DNA from 3 places in the Mesorhizobium sp. M0293 genome. Region 2 is predicted to be linked to each of the others. Evidence: predicted binding sites of a transcription regulator. Region 2 holds the regulator's gene; each other region holds the start of a gene.
The links. The regulator PhoB, encoded in region 2, activates phosphate uptake and scavenging genes when phosphate is short. The targets are predictions, from matches to a motif close to TGTCATNNANCTGTCAT.
Positions count from the first base shown of each region.

Region 1: the regulator PhoB is predicted to act here: its motif matches at 2,101-2,117, upstream of olsB (l-ornithine N(alpha)-acyltransferase).
Region 3: the regulator PhoB is predicted to act here: its motif matches at 2,982-2,998, upstream of ppk2 (polyphosphate kinase 2).

Region 1 is NZ_JAMYSA010000082.1:184-4,928, reverse strand. Features, by position in the region: gene grpE (nucleotide exchange factor GrpE) at 1-324, shown strand, start outside; gene NKJ06_RS25225 (trimeric intracellular cation channel family protein) at 423-1,055, shown strand; gene olsB (l-ornithine N(alpha)-acyltransferase) at 1,162-2,037, opposite strand; gene NKJ06_RS25215 (ATP-binding protein) at 2,219-4,504, opposite strand; partial or broken gene NKJ06_RS25210 (oxidoreductase) at 4,648-4,745, opposite strand, start outside.
Region 2 is NZ_JAMYSA010000024.1:55,651-60,395, forward strand. Features, by position in the region: gene NKJ06_RS11990 (type I secretion system permease/ATPase) at 1-332, opposite strand, end outside; gene eglC (endo-1,3-1,4-beta-glycanase EglC) at 407-1,831, opposite strand; gene phoB (phosphate regulon transcriptional regulator PhoB) at 2,501-3,190, opposite strand; gene phoU (phosphate signaling complex protein PhoU) at 3,210-3,917, opposite strand; gene pstB (phosphate ABC transporter ATP-binding protein PstB) at 3,943-4,745, opposite strand, start outside; gene pstA (phosphate ABC transporter permease PstA) at 4,743-4,745, opposite strand, start outside.
Region 3 is NZ_JAMYSA010000085.1:3,792-8,536, forward strand. Features, by position in the region: gene NKJ06_RS25645 (DUF982 domain-containing protein) at 71-265, shown strand; gene NKJ06_RS25650 (hypothetical protein) at 332-484, opposite strand; gene NKJ06_RS25655 (glycosyl transferase family 90) at 784-1,755, shown strand; gene NKJ06_RS25660 (aldo/keto reductase) at 1,783-2,826, opposite strand; gene ppk2 (polyphosphate kinase 2) at 3,106-4,026, shown strand; gene NKJ06_RS25670 (dihydrofolate reductase family protein) at 4,217-4,745, opposite strand, start outside.

The DNA of each region.
Region 1 (4,745 bases), on a different contig from region 2:
GACGCCGGCTTCAAGGCGTTGATCGAAGGCGTCGACTTGACCGAGCGCGCCATGCTGTCGGCGCTGGAACGGCACGGGGTCAAGAAGCTCGCGCCTGAAGGCGAGAAGTTCGATCCCAATTTCCACCAGGCGATGTTCGAAGTGCCCAATCCGGATGTTCCGGCCAACACCGTGGTCCAGGTCGTGCAGCCGGGCTATTCGATCGGCGATCGAGTGCTGCGCCCAGCCATGGTCGGCGTCGCCAAGGGCGGTCCGAAGCTTGCCGCCGCTGAAGCGCCGGTCGAGCCGGGGCCTGTCAATGAACAGGCCGAGAAAGATGCGTGAGGTAGGGAACAGGCAGTAGGCAGTAGGGAAACTAGGGCAGTCGTATCAATCGCGCGGCTTCGTGCTATTCATACTGCCTAGTCCCTAATCCCTACTTCATGAACCCCATCGCGCTTCTCGATTATGCCGGTGTCGCGGTCTTCGCCGCGACCGGAGCGCTTGCGGCTTCGCGCAAGCAGCTCGACATTATCGGTTTCCTGTTCCTGGCCAGCGTCACCGGGATAGGCGGCGGCACGCTTCGCGACGTCATCCTCAACCTGCCGGTTTTCTGGGTCGCCAATTCCAGCTATGTGCTGATCTGCGCCGTGGTTGCGGTGCTGGTCTTCTTCAGCGCGCATCGTGTCGAATCGCGCTGGAAATGGCTGCTCTGGCTCGACGCCGTCGGGCTCGCCGCCTTTTCGGTGATGGGCGCCGCCAAGGGACTGGCGATTACCGGTTCGCCGGTCGTCTCGGTCATCACCGGCGTGCTCACCGCCACGTTCGGCGGCATTCTGCGCGATCTCCTGGCCGGCGAGCCATCGGTGCTGCTCAGGCCCGAAATCTACGTCACGGCAGCCCTTGCGGGTGCCGGCCTCTATACACTTGGCGATCTTGCCGGACTGCCGCCTTTTACCTCGGACCTCGCCGGTTTTGCGGCGGCGTTCCTTGTGCGCGGCGGCGCGCTCAAATTCGGCTGGTCGTTTCCGTCCTACAAGGGCCGACCCGGCCGGCGGCCGGAAGATATTCCGTGAAGGAGCGAATAGCGAATAGGGAGTAGCGAATAGGGATAGCAGCCCGCAGGATTGCGGCGTAGTTCTCGCTATTCGCTATTCGCTATTCGCTATTCGCTATTCGCTATCACGCCGCGAAGCGCTGGGCTTCCCCGCCATAATAGTTGACGTAGCGGGCGCCGATTTCCTTGACCGGCATGACGACGAAGATGTCGACCGTCGAGAATTCGCGGTCGATGACGCAGCCATCGCCGATGCGAGCGCCAACGCGTAGATAGCCCTTGACCAAGGGCGGCATTGCCGCGATCGCCGCCTTGGTGTTGACCGCCTCGATCGGCATCAGGTCCATCGAGCAGTAACGCCCGGACACCGCGCGGACATCCCAGGCCGAATTCGTCCGGCAGTGATGGGCGAGGTAGGTGAGTGCCTCGGCATGCGCCGCCGGCACCGTGCCGTGGAAGGAAGCACAACCGGTCATCACACCGATTTCGTAATGGTTGATGTAAGCCCAGATACCTTGCCACAACGCCTCGATGGTGCGCTTCGAGCGGTATTCCGGCAAAACGCAGGAGCGGCCCAGTTCGAGAAAGCGCTGGCCGGGATGACGGGCGATGAGCTTGGTCAGCTCGAACTCACCCTCGGAATAGAACCCTCCGGCCGCGGCCGCGATTTCTTGCCGCAGCAGTCGATAGGTGCCGACGATGCGGCGATGTTCGGGGCCGGAAAGCGTGGTATCCAAAACCAGCAGATGGTCGCAGAGCGGATCGAAGCGGTCGGCGTCACGGCGGTCATGGGCCTGGAAAAGATCCTTCCTGGCGCCAAGTTCGTCGTAGAACACCCGGTAGCGCACTTCCTGCGCGGCCGCGATCTCGGCCTCGTTGCGGGCGAGCCGCACTTCGAGGTTGCCGATACGGCCCAGTGCTGCGCCCTTTATGACGGAATCGACGTTACGTCCGGCGAGCAAGGCGCTGCTGGCGTTCGGCCGAGTGTCACATTCCGGCATAACTGTATGCACGAGTGATTCTCCTTCGAGCCATCCCTCTTGGCACGGGGATACGGTGTAGGTGCAACAGGATTGTGACAGTACCGTGATACGACGTCGCGGGCAATACTTCGTCGGCTGGCGAATCCGATCAACCGGCTACGTTACGTGAGCGCGCAGCGTGGAATGGGCGGTGGAAAGCTCAGGCCGCGACGACCTGTCCCTCGACGGCATTGACCAGCGCCTCAGGGTCGAGCGGCTTGGTGACAAAGCCGCTGGCACCATGGGCCAACACCGAATGGCGGGTCTTTTCCTGGCTGTCGGCCGACAGCACCATGATAGGCACCGGCGGCACGGCGGTTTCTTCCTCATGGCGGCGGATGGCGGCAATCGCGTCCAGTCCGTCCATGACCGGCATGTGCAGATCCATCAGAACCACGTCGAAGCGATGCTTGTGCCCGGCACCCGTGACAGCCTCAACGGCGGCCTTGCCGTTGCCGACCACCTCGACGCGATGTCCGGCTTTCAGCAGCGTGGCGCGGGCCAGCATGGCATTGATGTCATTGTCCTCGGCGATCAGCACCGACAGGCCCCGCTGGCGGTTGCCGACGGCGCGAAGCGTCGGTGCGCCACGCTTTTCCGGTTGCGGCTGGGCGAGGCCGGGGGCATGGCTGCTCAACAGCACACGCAGAAGCGTTCCGCCGCGCACCGGCCTGGCCAGGAAGGTTGCGTAGCCGCTGGCGCGGAACTCGCCAAGCATGCCACGGTCGGTCGGCGCGATCAGCGTGATGGCCTCGCAGTCGGAAAAACCACTCTGGCGCAAGCGCTTGAGCAGCTTTCCGTCGCTTTCTTCCATGGCAGCATCGACCAGAAGCGCATCGCAGCCGGCGGCGAAGGGCGCGGCCTGCGCGGCGGTGGTGGCGATGTCGACCGTGCCGCCATTGGCGCGGATGGTGCGGGCGATGGCGTCGGCCTCGACGGCGTTTTTCGACAGGATCACCGCGCGCCTGCCCGAGAGTGCGTTCTGCCGGCCTTGCGGCGCTTCGGTGGCCGCCGTCGCCGGGATCTCGAAGACGAACTCGGATCCCTGGCCGAGCCGGCTGGATACCGAGATCGTGCCACCCATGGCGGCCACCAGGCGTTTGGAGATGGCAAGGCCCAGGCCGGCCCCGCCATGCGTACGTGTCGATGTGCCGTCGGCTTGCTCGAACTCCTCGAAAATGCGGTCCAGGTCCTCATCATGCAGGCCCGGACCGGTATCGGCGATGGTGAAGCATATGCGGTCGGTGGTTTCCGTGCGCGCACGCGCAACGCTCACCAACACGCCGCCGCTGTCGGTGAACTTGATGGCGTTGCCGATAAGGTTGAGCAGCACCTGCCTGACCTTGCCCGGATCGGCGGTGATCAACTGCGGTACGTCGGGTTCGACATGACAGCCCAGCCCAATATCCTTGGCGAAGGCGCGCGCGGCCAGCAATTCGATGATGTTGTCGGCGATCTCGCGCACCGATATCGGCTGCGGCTCCGGGTCGAAGCGCCCGGCTTCGATCTTGGAGTAGTCGAGCAGATCCTCGATCAGGGCAAGCAATGCGCTGGCCGAGGTCGAGACGGCGCCGACATAGGTCTGCTGTTCCGGCGACAGGCTGGTGTCGGCCAGCAGCCTGGCCATGCCCATGATGCCGTTCATCGGCGTGCGAATTTCATGGCTGACGGTGGCGAGGAAGCGCGATTTGGCCTGGCTGGCATATTCGGCCCGTTCGCGTGCGGTGATCAGTGACGACTCGGCGCGTTTGCGGGCGGTGATGTCGCGGGCGATGGCGCGATGCGAAACGGCGCCGCTGTCCTTTTCGCGTACCGACAGTTCGATCCACGAGAACCAGCGCGGCCCGCTCGGCGTGCGGATGGCGACATCGGTGGAACTCAGGCACTCGTGGTCGGAAAAGGCGGCATCGGGAACGACGCCGACATCGATGCCGAGTTCCGCCAGGGTCTTGCCGGCAAGGTCGCGTGGATCGGTTTCGACGAGATCGGCGAAGACCTTGTTGGCATAGACGATGTAGCCGTCGCGGTCGCGATGAATGACGAGGTCGCCAAGCGCGTCGATCAGGCCGCGAAAGCGTTCCTCGCTCTCCTGCATTTCCCACATGCGATCGGCCAGTGTCTCGATCTCGGCGCGGCTGCGGGCGGTGGTCTCGTCGAGAAGGGCAGCGGTGCGGTGTTCGCTCCGCATGACGCGCAGATCTATGGCAAGGCCGGCAAGGCCGGTGGCCAGCAATGCGATGCTGATGAAGACCGGCGCCCCGGTCAGATGCGCCAGGCCCGCCAGCACGATGATGGCGACGAAGGCGAGAAACGGAAGGCCTTCGCGCCGGGCGGGCTTCGGCTCAGGCACCCGCGGCGGCGCGGCGACAACGCGCCGCGTCGACGTCGGCGCCGCACCGACGTCGTCGTCAGTGTCCGCCCCTTGGCTGCCGGATTCCGCGATCATGCGAAATCCTTGCCAGACAGAGATTATGGAAAATTGCGGCGGATCGTTCGAATTTTAGCGGATGGGCGCTTTTTGCCGCAGCTGCGGCGGATTTGCCATCAGGTGCGGCAATTCCGTCCGTCTTTTCCGGCGGTCGAGCGGGTTCACATGTCCACGACGACGCGGCCGCGGATCTTGCCGTCGACGATGTCGCGCGCGGCGTCGATGATGCCGTCGAACCCGATGGTCCTGGACAGGTTGG
Region 2 (4,745 bases):
CTGATGAATGCGCATACCGAGGCAAGGTCTCGCAGTGGATTCAGGGCTGCTCCGCCGGCGTACTTAGCCTCAAGCGAGACGGCGAATGTCCTCGCGCCCAGTCTGTTATCGACAGTGGCTGCAACGCGCTGCGTGTAAACGGAGCGGACCGCATCGAGGAGGCCGAGAAAGGCGAGCGCGAGAACCGCGATAGCAGAGAGGTAAAGAAGCGTCTCGACGCTGGAGGAAGGCAGGACGCGATCATAAACCTGCAAGAGATAGAGGGGGATCACCAATAGCAGGATGTTGATGAGGAACGAGAAAACACCGACATCGGCGATGGCGCGCCTCAAGACTGCCCGCAGACCAGACTGTGCAATCATTCCCGCGCTCCTAACGGCTCATGGCCCCAACATGAGGGCGTCGCTTAGACCGAATGGTCGCCGGCGATGTCCAAGGGGTGGTGCTGCAGGTCGTCCAGCGTATAGGCGCGGATGTAGTCGATCTTCATCTCCGCCGGCGTAGCCAGATGGTCAGGAGGCTGGCCAGCAATGCCGCCCACCGCGAGATCGGCCAGCATATACATGGGATCGTGCATGTCGGCGGGCGTCGCCGCTTGAGCGACCTTAACACCATCGTAGGTCCAGACGAGCTCATCCTTCGTCCAGAGCAAGCCATAGGTGTGGAAACCGTCGGTGTCCGCAACGTTCACCGTGGACGAAACCTTGGTGTGCGCTCCCGTCTCATTGGTATGCGCCGTCATGTAGAGCGTGTTCGGGTCCTGGCCGCGCGTTTCGACAACGTCCAGCTCCGGCGGCCACGAGCCGTCTTCAGGAAGCAGCCAGAAGGCCGGCCAGGCTCCGGCCGTTTCGGGCAGGTCCGCCCGCATTTCGAAATAGCCGTAGGTTTGCGCGAAGGTGTCGTGGGTCGTCAGTATCCCCGAGGTGTATTCGTAGTTGTTGATCAGAGGCTTGATGTCCTCCGGCGCCTGCGCGGCGGTGATGGTGAGGACGCCGTTTTCAACGCTGAACGGGTGGACGGAACTCGTCGGGCCATAATTGGCGTCGATATACCACTGCAACTCGCCATTGCTGCTCAACGTGCTGCCGTTCGGCGCTCCCCACCAGAAATTGGAATTCCAGGTGCCGTCCTGCCCGTCCCGAAGGCTCAGCGTGTTGAAATCGTCGGAGAAGGACAAAGTCATGCCGGACTTGTCGATCGGAAGTTCGAACTGGGTGGGCTGCAACTTGTCGATGGTCGTATTCTTGAACACCAGGATCTCGTCGGATCCGAGGTTCAGCATCACGTTCGATTCCACCTGGACCATCTGTGAACGGACGGCATCGAACGAAGTGAAGTCATACCCGTTAAGGCGGACCGCATCGGTCGCACCGAAATCGAAGATAAGATCACTTCCATTTCCTTTGGAGATGGCGAAAGTATCGGCGCCGTCACCACCGATCAGGACATCATTTCCCTTGCCGCCATCCAGCGTCTGATGACCCGATCCGCCCTTGATGATGTTGTCCAACGCATTTCCGAACGCATATCGATTGGCGCCGGTAACGACGAGGTTCTCGAAATTGTCGGGGAGCTTGTAGCTCATCCATGTGTCGATCGTGTCGATCCCTGCCCCGGGATCTTCAACCACCTTATTGTTGGTGGAATAGAGGTGATAGTAGTCGTCGCCGGCGCCACCGTAGATCGTGACATTGACGCCGGTGTCTCCCCAGAAGGAGTCGTTGCCGGAGGTGCCATGCAGTTCTGGCCCGGACCCGGTGGCCGAGAACCAATGAGTGGAAGCGCCGGTGTAGGGAAGGGGGATGCCTTTGGCGTTTAAGACCGTGCTCATCAGAAATCCTTCCTCATGGTGTCCGACCTGGTCAAATCATTCGGCGCAAAGTCCGGCGACCGCTTTCAAAGCAACGTTGCAAAGAACGAGATCGTTCCACGGAATCGTCATTCGATCCGAGATCGTATTGAATATTCGGAGTACACACAATGAATAAAGAGCAGAGAACCTGCTGTAGGTTGAAGTAAATTTAATAAAATTGTGTATTTATGCAAAATACACATCCTATATATAAATTAACTCAAATTAATTCTTGAGTGCGCGGCTTGTTGGTCGGAGTCTGCGGGCAAGATGGCGATGTGACCGACTAATGCGTGTCGCTGGCCGTGCTTCCTGCCGCCAGCCGGGGCACATAGAGAGTTTGGGAGATCGGAGAACGCCAGAAGCTGCCTGTCGCTTTAGCCCAAATGCGGTCATTCGAAAACTGATGGGGATGACCGCTCCTGGCGTCACGTGCTCGCTCCCCATCGATGAGACGAATGCAACATTCCAGCCTTCGCGGCCGTTGGCGACCGCCTGCTAATCGAGTTTTCCTGGTCACGATCTATCGGGACGGAACAGGCACCTAATGCATGTCGCCCAAAAGCGACCTCGGTTTTGGGAAAACGACATGCATAAAAAACAAACACCTAAAGCGCGTCGCCTGAATCCGTTCAACCGCGACGCGCTTTAGTCTTCCCTAATCGCGTAGCCTGCCCCACGAATGGTCCGGATGACATCGGGCATGCGGCCATTGTTGACCGCCTTGCGCAGTCGGCCGACATGCACGTCGACCGTGCGCTCGTCGATGTAGATCGTCTCGCCCCAGACATTGTCGAGCAGCTGGCTGCGCGAGAACACGCGGCCGGGATGGCGCATCATGAATTCGAGCAGGCGGAATTCGGTCGGTCCGAGCCGAATCTCGCTCTTCTTGCGATAGACCCGGTGCGATTCACGATCGAGCACGATGTCGCCGACCTTGAGCACGCTGGACAGCACTTCCGGCTTGGCGCGGCGCAACAGCGCCTTGACCCTGGCCATGAACTCCGGTGTCGAGAACGGCTTGACCAGATAATCGTCGGCGCCGGTCGAGAGGCCGCGCACGCGGTCGCTCTCCTCGCCGCGCGCGGTCAGCATGATGATCGGCAGCCGCTCGGTCTCGGAACGCATTCGCAGGCGCCGGCAGAGTTCGATGCCGGAAACCGCCGGCACCATCCAGTCGAGCACCAGAAGGTCGGGAACGTTCTCCTGCAGCCGGATCTCGGCCTCGTCGCCGCGCGTCACCACCTCGACCTGGTAACCTTCGGACTCCAGATTATAGCGGAGCAGCACGCCTAGCGGCTCCTCGTCCTCCACCACCATGATGCGTGGCGCGATCATCGGCTGGTCACCCCTGTCATCATGCCGCCGGCGCGGACATTGCCGTCTCGTCCTGCTTCGGACGATTGGCGGGCAGCTGCGTACCGGTCAAAACATAATAGGCATTTTCGGCGATGTTGGTCACGTGGTCGCCGATGCGCTCGAGGTTCTTGGCGCAGAACAACAGATGCGTGCACGCCGTGATGTTGCGGGGATCTTCCATCATGTAGGTCAGCAGTTCGCGGAACACCGACGTGTACTTGACATCGATGCGCTCGTCGTCGGCGCGTAGTTTTGCCAACGCCTCGGCGTCGCGGGCAGCATATTCCTCGATGACGCCCTGCACCTGGATCAACACCAGTTGCGCCATTCCATCGATCGAGTGCGAAAGGTCGCGCGGCGTAACGCTGAGGCCGACAGTGCCGACGCGCTTGGCGATGTTTTTGGCAAGGTCGCCGATGCGTTCGAGATCGCCGGCCATGCGGATCGAACCGACGACATGGCGCAGATCGTCGGCCATCGGCTGCCGCTTGGCGATCAACGTGATGGCGCGATCGTCGAGCTCGCGCTGACGCGCATCCATGATGGCGTCGTCGGAGACGACACGCTGTGCCAGCGCGTTGTCGGAATTCAAAAGCGCCTTGGTCGCACCGCCGACCATCGAGCTGGCGAGATCGCCCATGTCGCTGATGAGCCTGCTGATCTGACCGAGATCCTCGTCGAAAGAAGCGACTGTGTGTTCGCTCATGATCCTGTCCCTCGTATGCCTGAACTCAGCCGAATCGGCCGGTGATATAATCCTGCGTGCGCTTCTCGCGGGGCGACGTGAAGATCTTCTCGGTGCGGTCGAACTCGACCAGCTCGCCCAGATACATGAAGGCCGTCTGCTTCGACACGCGCGCCGCCTGCTGCATGTTGTGGGTGACGATGACGATCGTGTAGTCGGCTTGCAACTCGTCGATCAGCTCCTCGATCTTGGCGGTCGACAGCGGATCGAGCGCCGAGGCCGGCTCGTCGAGCAGGATGACTTCCGGCTTCACCGCCACGGTACGGGCGATGCAGAGCCGCTGCTGCTGGCCGCCGGAGAGGCTGAGGCCGCTGGCGTTGAGCTTGTCCTTGACCTCGGTCCAGAGTGCTGCCCGCTTCAGCGCCTGCTCGACGCGACCGTCCATCTCGGACTTGCTGAGCTTCTCATAGAGCCTGACGCCGAAAGCGATGTTTTCATAGATCGACATCGGAAATGGTGTCGGTTTCTGGAACACCATGCCGATCTTGGTCCGCAAAAGGTTGAGATCCTGCGAGCGGTCGAGAACGTTCTGGCCGTCGAGCAGCACCTGACCTTCGGCGGTCTGCTTGGGATAGAGCTCGTAGATGCGGTTGAAGACGCGCAGCAGCGTCGACTTCCCGCAGCCCGAAGGCCCGATGAAAGCGGTGACGCTGCGCTCCGGCAAGGACAGCGTGATGTCCTTCAGCGCCTTCGACTGGCCGTAGTAGAAGTTGAGGTTCTTGACCTCGATCTTGGCCTTGGCGGTGGCCTCGGCGGCGATCGTCATGTCTGGAGACAACATCTGGCTCA
Region 3 (4,745 bases), on a different contig from region 2:
GGCGATGGAAAACAACCGATTTGAAACACCTGTGACTGTGAAGTCAGTCGCAGCGGGAAGCACTCAGCTCTTGCGGACGGCGCGTGAGGCTTCCGACTACCTCCTCAACAGCTGGCCTGGCAAGCGCAGCCCCAAGCATCGCGCGGCCCTGCAGGCTTGTCACGACGCGCTGGCCGGCGACAAGCCGGCGATGAACGCCAGGCGCGCCTTCATCGCGGCAGCGCGTGAAGTGGACGTCTTCGTCAGCGACAAGGCGCCGGCCTGACACAAGCCAGCCATCTGGGCGGCGATCCGGATTGAGGCATGGCCCGCATTTGCGGGCCTTTTGCCGTCACTTTGCCTTTTCGGTTTCGCCTTCGGTCTCGTCCTCGGGCTTCGAACGTTCCCTCGCCGCGACCTTGGCTGCCAGCTTCTCGGCCTTCTTGGCCGCTTTCTGGCGGTCGCGTTCCTTGCGTTCCTGATCGTAATTTGGTGGTCGCGCCATATCGGCTCCTTTTTCACTGCTGGACCGGTTCGTCGTTTCACGGAAACGCAGAATCGCTCCATCTCTTTGTTTGACGCAATCCCATAGGGAAAGCGCTATGCGCTTTTCCCGGAATTGCTTTTAGCGGCTCTGACCCTGCCTAGGAGCATTAGCCGTCAAACACAACAGCTGAAGCGATAGTGCCCGGCCGTTGGCGTCTATGATGGTCCGGGGCTTGCAAGATGCGCGGCACAATGGTGTAGGGAGAACCGGGCGCCAACCCATTGGGAACTGCCCGTTTTGTTTTTATCAAGTGACTGATGGCCACAATCGCACGAACGACGGCAAAGGTTTACTACTATGCGCGAAACGTCGCGCGCGATGTCGTGCCGCAGGCGCTGTTTCGCCGGCAGCTGGCCGACCGGCTCAAGAAGGCCAGGCTCTCGGATGAGGCGGTGCGGCGGCGGCTGAATTACTACAACAAGCTGCAGGAAGCGTTTACGCCCAGCCCGGCCGCGGTGCGTATCGACAAGCTGCCTTCCACGCCGACCATGTACTATTACGATCTGAGGGAGTTTGCCCGCTATTTCGACCCGGCATTGCTCGTCGACGTCAAATTCGGCGATGTCATCAAGGTGCCGAAGGTGCCGACGCTCGTCAAGGATCGGCCGATCTGCGCCGATGACAGCAATGCGGTCATCATGAAATTCAACAAGTTTCGGCACTTCCACATGCCGGCCGACGCAACTGCATTCGCTGACAAGCGCCCGGCCGTGGTCTGGCGCGGCGATCTCAACAATCCGAAACGGACAGGATTTATCGACGCTGTGCGTGACCTGCCGTTTTGCGATGCCGGCTCACACAAGCCGAACGCGCCGGCCGAATACGCCAAGCCCTTTCTCAGCGTCAGCCAGCAGCAGCGTTACCGCTACATCGTCTCGATCGAAGGCAACGATGTGGCGACGAACCTCAAATGGATCCTGAATTCGAATTCGCTCTGCCTGATGCCGCCACCGACATACGAGACATGGTTTGCGGAAAAGCAACTCGAGGCCGGTGTCCACTACGTGCCGCTCGATCCGGATTTCGCCGATGTCGCAGACAAGGTGCGCTATTTCGAACGGCACCCGGCCGAGGCGCAACGCATTATCGCCGCGGCCAATGCCTATTGCCGCCAATTCTCCAACGAACAGGACGAGCAGGCGATCTCGCTGCTCGTGATCTACAAATATTTTGTCCTCAGCGGCCAGATCGAGCCTGATCCCGAGGTCTGGCGTTTTATCGACGGCTAGAACGCCGCAGGCTTTGGCGCCCGCTCATCAGATGCCGCTGCGGTCAAGAACCAGATCGGCGGCGCCGAAGCGGTCCTTTGCCGTCAGCTGCTGGTGCCAGTAGGGATAGAGCAAAGGCGGCCGGCTGACCGCGTCGAGGCGACCGCGTTCGTCGCCTGTGAGCACCAGGCTTGCCGCAGCGATGTTGTCCTGGAACTGCGTTTCGGTCCTGCCGCCGATCACCAGCGAACTGACCGCCGGCCGGCCGAGCAGCCAGGCCAGTGCCACCTGCGCTGCCGACACACCGCGCTGCGTGCCGATCTCGACAAGCACGTCGACGATCCGCCAGAGCCGATCCTCGTCGCGGATCGGCGGTTCGGACCAACCGGCGAGCTGGCGGGCGGTGGGGCTGTCGCGCCGGTATTTGCCGGACAGCAATCCGCCGGCAAGTGGGCTCCAGACCATAACGCCCAGCCCCTGGTCGACGGAAATCGGCAGCAATTCATACTCTGCCTCGCGCGCTTCCAGCGTGTAGTGGATCTGCTGAGTGACGAAGCGAGGCTGGTGATGGCTGTCGCTGATGCCGAGCGCCTTCATCACCTGCCAGCCGGAATAGTTGGAACAGCCGACATAGCGGATCTTGCCCTGGGCAACCAGCGTGTCGAGCGCGGCGATGGTTTCCTCCAGCGGCGTCACGCCATCCCATTCGTGCAGGAAATAGATATCGATGACGTCGGTTTTGAGCCTCTTCAGGCTCTTCTCGCATTCGCGGATCAGGTGATGGCGCGACAGGCCTTCATCGTTTGGACCCTTGCCGATCCGCATCCGTGCCTTGGACGCGATCAGCACGTCGCCCTTGCGCTTGCCACCGAGCGCTTCGCCGATGATCTCTTCCGAAATGCCGTTCGAATAGACATTGGCGGTGTCGATGACGTTGATGCCGGCATCGATGCAGAGGTCGATCATCCGGCGCGCTTCGTCGAGATCGGTCTTGCCGACCGCCGAAAACGCGCCGGCGCCGCCGAAAGTCATGGTGCCCATGGTCAGCGTCGAAACTTTCAAGCCGGAACGGCCGAGAGTGCGGTATTCCATATCAGATCCTCGCGATTGCATTGGGAAAGGGGCTGGGGAGGGTGCCCCGAATGTGACTGCTATTTGTAGGACAATTTGAGCGGCTTGTCGCCATGCCACGACGACGGATCGATCATGCCTCACGGGATTCGCAGCGGCGGTGTCATGTTCCAGGCTGCAATAAAACCGTCACTGGCGGGCTATATTGAAGTCGGCTCAGGTGTTGCCGTTCCGGGACGTAAGCCGGGAGTTTCGGGCGCCGGACGTGCATCGACAGAGCTTGCAAGCGGAGCAGCTGAAATGACCGAGCTAAAACAGAATTCTCCTGCCAGGGACTGGCTTGAAGCCGAGCTCGCCGACACGCTCGACGAGGACTATGAGCTCGAAATGTCGGAGCCGGCGCTGTCGATGGAGATCGCCAAGATCTACAAGAATGCGCATCCGCCTTCGATCGATCGTATGCAATATTTTCGCGACCTGATTACCCTGCAGTCCGAATTGATCAAGCTGCAGTCCTGGGTCGCCTACCACAAGAAGAAGCTGGTGGTGATCTTCGAGGGGCGCGATTCGGCCGGCAAGGGCGGCGTCATCAAGCGCATCACCCAGCGGCTCAATCCGCGCATCTGCCGTGTCGTGGCACTGCCGGCGCCGACCGAGCGCGAGAAGTCGCAATGGTATTTCCAGCGTTATGTCCCGCATCTGCCGGCCGGCGGCGAAATCGTGCTGTTCGACCGCTCCTGGTACAACCGCTCGGGCGTCGAACGGGTAATGGGCTTTGCCCAGCCCGATCAGGTCGAAGAATTCTTCCGCGACGTGCCGGAGTTCGAGCGCATGCTGGTCCGCTCGGGCATCACCGTGGTCAAATACTGGTTCTCGATCACCGACGAGGAACAGCAGATGCGCTTCCTGATGCGCATCCACGATCCGATGAAGCAATGGAAACTGTCGCCGATGGACCTGCAGTCGCGGGTGCGCTGGGAGCAGTACACCAAAGCCAAGGAAGAGACCTTCGCCCGCACCAACATCCCGGAGGCGCCCTGGTTCATCGTCGAAGGCAACGACAAGAAGCGAGCGCGGCTGAACTGCATCGGCCATCTGCTCAAGCAGATGCCGTATGAAGAGGTCCCGCACGAGGAGATCACGCTGCCGGAGCGTGTGTTCAATCCCGAATACGAGCGCCAGGTGCTGCCACGCGAACTCTACGTGCCGGAGAAGTATTGAAGATTCTTCCTTCTCCCCGTTCACGGGAAGAAGGTGCCCGAAGGGCGGATGAGGGGCAGTGCCTGCGTTGGCGATTGAGCCCTATTCGCTGCCATTGGCAGCTTGCTTGCTAGTCTCCAAAGGTCGCGCCGCCCCTCATTGCCCTGCCGGGCATTTCTCCCCGTATAGTGACGGGGAGAAAGAGCTGTAACTACTTCCGCTTGATGGTGACGTGCGTGGCGAGCGGCGTCGCAACCTGCTCGCTGCAGACATAGCCGAGCTTGACCATGTCCAGGCCGGCAAAAAGGTTCTCGCCCGTACCGAGCAGCACCGGCGCGATCGCCAGATGCATCTCGTCGATCAGCTTCTCCTGGAGGTATTGCCGGATGGTGGACACGCCGCCGCCGACGCGCACGTCCTTGCCATCAGCCGCTGCCTTTGCCTGTTCAAGCGCCGAATGGATGCCGTCGGTGACGAAATAGAAGGTCGTGCCGCCCTCCATGACGATCGGTTCGCGCTTGTGATGGGTCAATACGAAAACCGGCACATGGTAGGGCGGGTTGTCGCCCCACCAGCCCTTCCAGCTGTCGTCGGGCCATTCGCCGCGGATCGGTCCGAACATGTTGCGGCCGAGGATCCAGGCGCCGACATTTTCGAAACTGCGCGCCGCGAACGCCTCGTTGATATCGGTGGTGCCGCCATCTTGTCCGAGCACCATCTCACGGAAAGTGCGGGTGTCG